DNA from 3 places in the Streptomyces sp. NPDC006602 genome. Region 3 is predicted to be linked to each of the others. Evidence: riboswitches for the same ligand, from Rfam matches in the RefSeq annotation. Region 3 holds a riboswitch; each other region holds the start of a gene.
The links. A riboswitch is a leader RNA that binds a small molecule or an ion and turns the genes downstream of it on or off. The one in region 3 is predicted to bind S-adenosylmethionine.

Region 1 (2,258 bases), 190 kb from region 3:
GGAGCGGCTGATGAGCGCTGTGACCCCCGCTGGAGGCGACACCGCGGCGGACCGTTCCTGGCCCGAGGTACTGAGCGCACTGCTCGGCGGGCGGGACCTGAGTGCCGGCGACACGGCGTGGGCGATGGACCGCTTCATGAGCGGCGAGGCCACGGACGCCCAGATCGCGGGCTTCATGGTGGCGCTGCGGGCCAAGGGAGAAACGGTCGAGGAGATCAACGGTCTCGTCGAGGCGATGTACGCGCACGCGCTGCCGCTGGACATCCCGGGGCCGGCCGTCGACATCGTCGGAACGGGTGGCGACCGGGCCAAGACGGTCAACATCTCGACGATGTCCGCCATCGTGATCGCGGGCGCCGGGGCGAAGGTCGTCAAGCACGGCAACCGGGCGTCGTCCTCGGCGAGCGGGTCGTCGGACGTGCTGGAGAAGCTCGGCATCAACCTGGAGCTGTCGCCCGAGGGGGTCGCTCGGGTGGTTCAGGAGGCCGGGATCACCTTCTGCTTCGCGGCCAAGTTCCACCCCTCGATGCGCTTCGTCGGCGCGGTCCGGCGGGATCTGGGGATTCCGACCTCCTTCAACCTCCTCGGTCCGCTGACCAACCCGGCCCGGGTCACCGCCTCGGCGGTCGGCTGCTTCGACACCCGGATGGCGGGGCTCATCGCCGGCGTACTGGCCGAGCGCGGCTCCTCGGCGCTGGTGTTCCGCGGCGACGACGGCCTCGACGAGCTGACGACCACGGCCACCTCCCGGGTGTGGGTCGTGCGCGACGGCAAGGTCGCCGAGGAGGCCTTCGATCCGCGGGACGTCGGCCTCGAACTGGTGCCGGTCGAGGCGCTGCGGGGCGCCGACGCGTCGTACAACGCCGAGGTCGCCCGGCGGCTGCTGGACGGTGAGCCGGGCCCGGTGCGGGATGCCGTACTGCTGAACTCGGCGGCGGCGCTGGTGGCGCTGGAGCCGACCGGAGCGCCGCTGGCCGAGCAGATCGGCGCCGGGATGGCCAGGGCGGCTCACTCGATCGACTCCGGGGCGGCCAAGCGGACGCTGGAGCGGTGGGTGGCGGCCAGCAACGCGTAGCACCGCACGTGGTGTTGTCCCGCGATCCGGACACGGGTTGCGGGACCACGATCACTTCGCATACGTTTCTGTACAGGTCATGAGTGACAGTCATGAGGCCCCGGCCGACTGTCCGGCAACCCTCCGTCCGTGGCGGGGTGCCCCGGGTGAAGACCAGGTCGTGGGCAGCAAGGCCTACGGCAAGCGCGGATCCCTCGCACACCAGGGGTCCTGGTCGTCGAGGAGTCTCTCGTGAGCAAGCGAATGCGATAGGGCGCAGAGCCCCGCTTCCGCCTACCCCTTTCACTTTCCTCCGTGCTGGAGCCGTACGCGCTCGCACGGTTATTCCGCCTTGTCTGTCACGGGAGTTCGCCATGTCTGTCTCCACCGTTGCCGCCGCCCAGTCGCTTTGTGCGCCGCTGCCCGTTCTGGGCCGGGATGTCACCGTCCCGCTCGTCACCGGCGGCGAGGTCACCTACGCCGCGCTCGACTACGCGGCCAGCGCGCCGGCGCTGCAGCGGGTCTGGGACGACGTGGCGGCGTACGCGCCCTACTACGGCAGCGTGCACCGAGGCGCCGGCTACCTCTCCCAGCTGTCCACCGACCTCTTCGAGAACGCCCGCACGACGGTCGCCGAGTTCCTCGACTGCCGCGCCGACGACCAGGTGGTCTTCACCCGGTCCACCACCGACTCGCTCAACCTCCTGGCCGCCGCGCTCCCGGCAGACTGCCAGGTCTTCGTCTTCGAGACCGAGCACCACGCCTCGCTGCTGCCCTGGCAGGACGCCCGCGTCAGCTACCTCGACGCCCCGCGCACCCCGCGGCAGGCGGTGGCGACCCTGGAGCGCGCCCTCGCGGACCGTGACCCGTACAGCCCGGCCCTGGTCTGCGTGACCGGCGCCTCGAACGTCACCGGTGAGCTGTGGCCGGTACGGGAGCTGGCCGCCGCCGCGCACGCGCACGGCGCCCGGATCGTCCTGGACGCCGCCCAACTGGCCCCGCACCACCCCCTTTCGGTCCGGGACCTCGACGTCGACTGGGTCGCGTTCTCCGGGCACAAGCTGTACGCCCCCTTCGGCTCCGGCGTCCTGGCCGGCCGTGCCGACTGGCTGCGCGCGGCCGAGCCGTACCTCGCGGGCGGCGGCGCCAGCCGCAAGGTCACGCGGCGCGCGGACGGGGGAGTGGACGTGGAGTGGCACGAGAG
Region 2 (2,258 bases), on a different contig from region 3:
TCAGCTTGCGGGTGACTCCGACGGTCACGCCACCCGCGGTCTCCGCGAAGATGCCCTCCGTGCGCGCGAGGAGCTTGATCGCGTCCACGATCTGCTCGTCGTTGACGTCCTCCACCGCACCACCCGTACGCCGCGCGATGTCGAGGACGTAAGGACCGTCCGCCGGGTTGCCGATGGCCAGCGACTTGGCGATGGTGTTCGGCTTCTGCGGGCGGACGACGTCGTGCCCGGCCTTGTAGGCGACGGACACCGGCGAGCAGCCCTCGGCCTGGGCGCCGAAGATCTTGTACGGCTTGTCCTCGACGAGCCCGAGATCGATCAGCTCCTTCAGACCCTTGTCGATCTTCGTGAGCTGTGAGCCGGAGGCGATCGGCACCACCAGCTGGTCCGGGAGCTGCCAGCCGAGCTGCTCGCAGATCTCGTACGCCAGGGTCTTGGAGCCCTCGGCGTAGTACGGCCGCAGGTTGACGTTGACGAAGCCCCAGCCCTCGCCGGCCGGGTCGCCGATCAGCTCGGAGCAGAAGCGGTTCACGTCGTCGTAGTTGCCCTCGATGCCGACGAGCTCGCCGCCGTAGATGGCGGCCATGACGACCTTGCCCTGCTCCAGGTCGTGCGGGATGAACACGCAGGAGCGAAAGCCCGCGCGGGCGGCGGCGGCGCCGACGGCACCGGCCAGGTTGCCCGTGGAGGAGCAGGAGAGGGTGGTGAAGTCGAACGCGCGGGCGGCCTCGATGGCCTGGGCGACGACGCGGTCCTTGAAGGAGTGCGTCGGGTTGCCGGAGTCGTCCTTGACGAAGAGCTTGCCGGCCTCGACACCCAGCTCGCGGGCGAGGTTGTCGGCCTTGACGAGCTTGGTCCAGCCGGGGTTGATGTTGGGCTTGTCCGCCACGTCGGCCGGGACGGGCAGCAGCGGCGCGTAGCGCCAGATGTTCGCGGGGCCCGCCTCGATCTGCTTGCGGAGCTCCTCCGTGTCGTAGCCGGAGAAGTCGTACGCGATCTCGAGCGGGCCGAAACACTCCTCGCACGCGAAGACCGGGCCGAGGGGCACGCGGTGGCCGCACTCGCGGCAGCTCAGCGCGGCGGCGGGGCCGAGATCGACGGGGGAATCCGCGGGGACGTTCGCGGTGTTGTCCGTGGTGCTTGCAACAGTCTGCGCAGCCATGTGAGGCGAGGCCCTTTCTCCTCATCTTCCTCACGACGCATCTCGCCGTGAGACGGATTTGGCACCTTCCCGAGCCGGGGAGCCTCGCGAAGACGATCGTCAGTGATCGCTACGAGACCGGCTGGAGGGTTGCCGGGGCTTCATCGGGCCGTATCCCTCTGCCCCTCTGGATGAGCGGTATGAAGTTGTTGATCGTTGAAACGGAACGCCGACCCCGACATGCGATGGTCATCAGCGTTGTTCAAGACTGTAACCGAAGGCCAGGACAGTTGAGATAGCCGTCCGAACCGCGAGATGGATCACATGTTCCACAAGAGAGCATGGATCAGACGCTCGCCGAGAGAACGCAGAGGAGCCGCGCACCGTGCTGAATGAGGTCGAGCGTTGGCTGAGCACTCGCTCCTGGTCGAAGACCGATCGCCCGCTCCACAAGATCCTGGCTGCGAAACGCGCCACGCGACAGTCGGTCAGTGTCGTGCTGCCCGCGCTCAACGAGGAGGAGACGGTCGGTGACATCGTCGCCGTGATCCGTCATGACCTCATGCAACAGGTCCCGCTCGTCGACGAGATCGTCGTCGTCGACTCGGGATCGACCGACCGTACGTCCGAAGTGGCAGCCGCCGCTGGGGCCCGGGTCGTCCACCGCGACGACATCCTCCCCCGCATCCCGATCGCCCCCGGCAAGGGCGAGGTGCTCTGGCGCTCGCTCCTGGCCACCAGCGGCGACATCGTCTGCTTCATCGACGCCGACCTGAAGGAGTTCTCCTCCGACTTCGTCTCCGGCATCGTGGGCCCGCTGCTCACCGAGCCCGGGGTCCAGCTCGTCAAGGGGATGTACGACCGTCCCCTGGGCGGCGCGGCCGGTCAGGGCGGCCGGGTCACCGAACTGATGGCCCGCCCGCTGCTCAACATGCACTGGCCACAGCTGGCCGGTTTCGTACAGCCGCTCGGCGGCGAGTACGCGGCCCGCCGCTCACTGCTCGAACAGCTGCCGTTCCCGGTCGGGTACGGCGTCGAGCTGGGCATGCTGGTCGACGCCCTGCACCTGGTGGGCCTGGACGCGCTCGCCCAGGTCGACGTCGGGGTGCGCAAGCAC
Region 3 (2,258 bases):
CGGGCCCGCAGGTCGGTGAGACCGGTGCGGAGCTTCTGCAGCGGCGTCGGCGGCAGGCTGCGGGTGGCACCGCGGGCGTAGTGCCGCTCGACGTAGAACTGGACGACGGAGACGACGCTGGTGAGGATCAGGTACCAGACGGTGACGACCAGCAGCAGCGGCACGATGTCGCCGGGGTAGGTGGAGCCCATGGTCTGCGCGGAGCCGAACAGGTCGAGCAGGGAGACGTAGAAGACCAGCGAGGTGCCCTTGATCAGACCGATGAGCTGGTTGACGTAGTTCGGGATGATCGAGCGCAGCGCCTGCGGAAAAACGATCTTCCGGAACTGGTAGCTCTTCGGCAGGCCGAGGGCTGCTGCGGCCTCCTGCTGGCCCTGGTCGACGGAGAGGATGCCGCCGCGGACGACCTCGGCCGCGTAGGCGGCCTCGTTGAGGCTGAGGCCGATGACGGCGACGACCATGTCGGTCGCGAGTTTCGACTCGTCGAAGGAGAAGAAGGCCGGGCCGAAGGGAATGCCGACGCTCAACGTCTTGTACAGGGCACTGAAGTTGTAGAGGAGGATCAGCACCACGATGAGCGGGATGGAGCGCAGGGCCCAGACGTACGTCCAGCTGACCGCGCGCAGCACGGGGCTCTTCGACAGCCGGGCCAGGGCGAGCACGATGCCGCCGAGGAGGCCCAGCACCGCGCTGTAGGCGGTGACTTCGAGGGTGATCAGCAGGCCGTCGAGGATGGTGGGGCGCGCGAACCAGTAGCCCCAGCGGTCCCACTGGTAGAAGGGGTTGGTCACCAGCCCGTGCACGAACTGGGCGACCAGGACCAGCACGACCGCGGTGGCGATCCAGCGTCCGGGGCGCCTCAGCGGCAGAACTCGCTGGGCGGTGAGGGGTTTCGACGGTTCGTCGGCGGTGGCCGTCTCGGGGAGGGTGACGGTGGCGCCAGGGGGTTCACTCATGGTGGGCTCCGGCTGGGTGGGAACACTGCGGAAGCGCGGCGGCATGCGGGGGCGCACACGACGGCGAGGTACCGGGGGCGGGGGAGGACAACGGCACACCGACACGGGCGGTGTTCGTCAGGGGATGCGGGGGCTGCGGGGAGAGGTCAGCCCCGACAGCGGGCACAGCCCGGTGCGGTACACAGTGCGCTGTTCACGCGGAGCAGATCGACGGCACGATCGGCGACGAGAGGGTTCGGGTACGGCCGTACGCAGCCCTGCGGGCGGCGCATCGCCGTCCTGGGAGCTGCGTACATGGCGTCACCGTCACTGTTCCGGCCCTGTGGGCCTCGCGCTTACCGAAGTGTTTTCGGTCCGGTCGTCACCTGGGGCACCCCACCGCGGTGCGAGGGTTGCCGGTCAGCTAGCCAGGGCTTGTCGCTGACGCTCATGACCGTTCTGGGCCGTAGTTAAGACAATTGCCCGAACGAATGTCAACGCCGGTCCACCAGGTGGAACAGCTAATGGGCTGAGTGTGCCGTCCAGTCCAGGATCTGGACGGCTGCTCCGGCGGCCTCCAGGCCCTGGCAGCGGGCGTGGTGACGGCGTGCGATGCCGCCGAGGTCGAGCTGGCCGCCGAAGGCCGGGTGGGCGGCCAGGCGGCGGGCGTAGGCCCACAGGGTCGGGTGGTCGGCGATGCGCTGGACGGCGGAGGCGTCGAGGTGGTTGCGGTGCACGGTGTCGAGTTGGACCAGGGCGACCCACAACTCGACGTCGGCGGCGGTGATTTCGTCGCGGATCAGGTACGTGCGTCCTTCGAGCCGGCGTTCCAGGGCGCCGAGCGTTTCCAGCAGCGTGGTCAGTGCCATGTCACGTTCCACCGGCTCGCCACCGGCCGATCCGGCGCGCTGCGCGGCCTGTTCGATGCCCTGCGCGCACATCCGCTCGACCGCCTCGATCTCCGACTCCGCGCCGCACGGGTAGAGCGAGAGACGGCCCCCGCCAAACCGGCGGTCGAGGTCGCGCATGATGTCCGGGGCATGGGTGCTGACGATCCGCCCGGACCAGTCGTCGCTGAGCACCGGCGCGACGGCCGGACCGGTGTACCGGTGGGCGCTGGCCTCGAACAGCGGCCGCAGGGCCGAGTGGCCGCCCTCGGGGCAGTCGGGGACGGCCGGCAGGAAGGTGGCCGGACAGACGGTGTCCAGGCCCAGCAGGCCGTGCGTGATGGCGATGCGCAGGCCGTCGGGACAGGCGGTCGACAGATGGAGGCGGTAGCGGCCCGGAACGGCGTAGTGGCCGCTGCGCGCGTCCCGGCCGATC

Region 1: it holds a riboswitch for S-adenosylmethionine, as region 3 does, so the genes downstream of both, ACFYO2_RS02200 (aminotransferase class V-fold PLP-dependent enzyme) here and ACFYO2_RS03080 (amino acid ABC transporter permease) in region 3, are expected to answer to the same signal.
Region 2: it holds a riboswitch for S-adenosylmethionine, as region 3 does, so the genes downstream of both, thrC (threonine synthase) here and ACFYO2_RS03080 (amino acid ABC transporter permease) in region 3, are expected to answer to the same signal.

The regions. Positions count from the first base shown of each region.
Region 1 is NZ_JBIAHG010000001.1:480,180-482,437, reverse strand. It holds gene trpD (anthranilate phosphoribosyltransferase) at 11-1,075, shown strand; SAM riboswitch class IV at 1,151-1,267, shown strand; gene ACFYO2_RS02200 (aminotransferase class V-fold PLP-dependent enzyme) at 1,429-2,258, shown strand, end outside.
Region 2 is NZ_JBIAHG010000029.1:71,216-73,473, reverse strand. It holds gene thrC (threonine synthase) at 1-1,162, opposite strand, end outside; SAM riboswitch class I at 1,181-1,339, opposite strand; gene ACFYO2_RS39765 (glucosyl-3-phosphoglycerate synthase) at 1,527-2,258, shown strand, end outside.
Region 3 is NZ_JBIAHG010000001.1:669,038-671,295, forward strand. It holds gene ACFYO2_RS03080 (amino acid ABC transporter permease) at 1-956, opposite strand, end outside; SAM riboswitch class IV at 1,283-1,391, opposite strand; gene ACFYO2_RS03085 (glutathione S-transferase C-terminal domain-containing protein) at 1,457-2,258, opposite strand, start outside.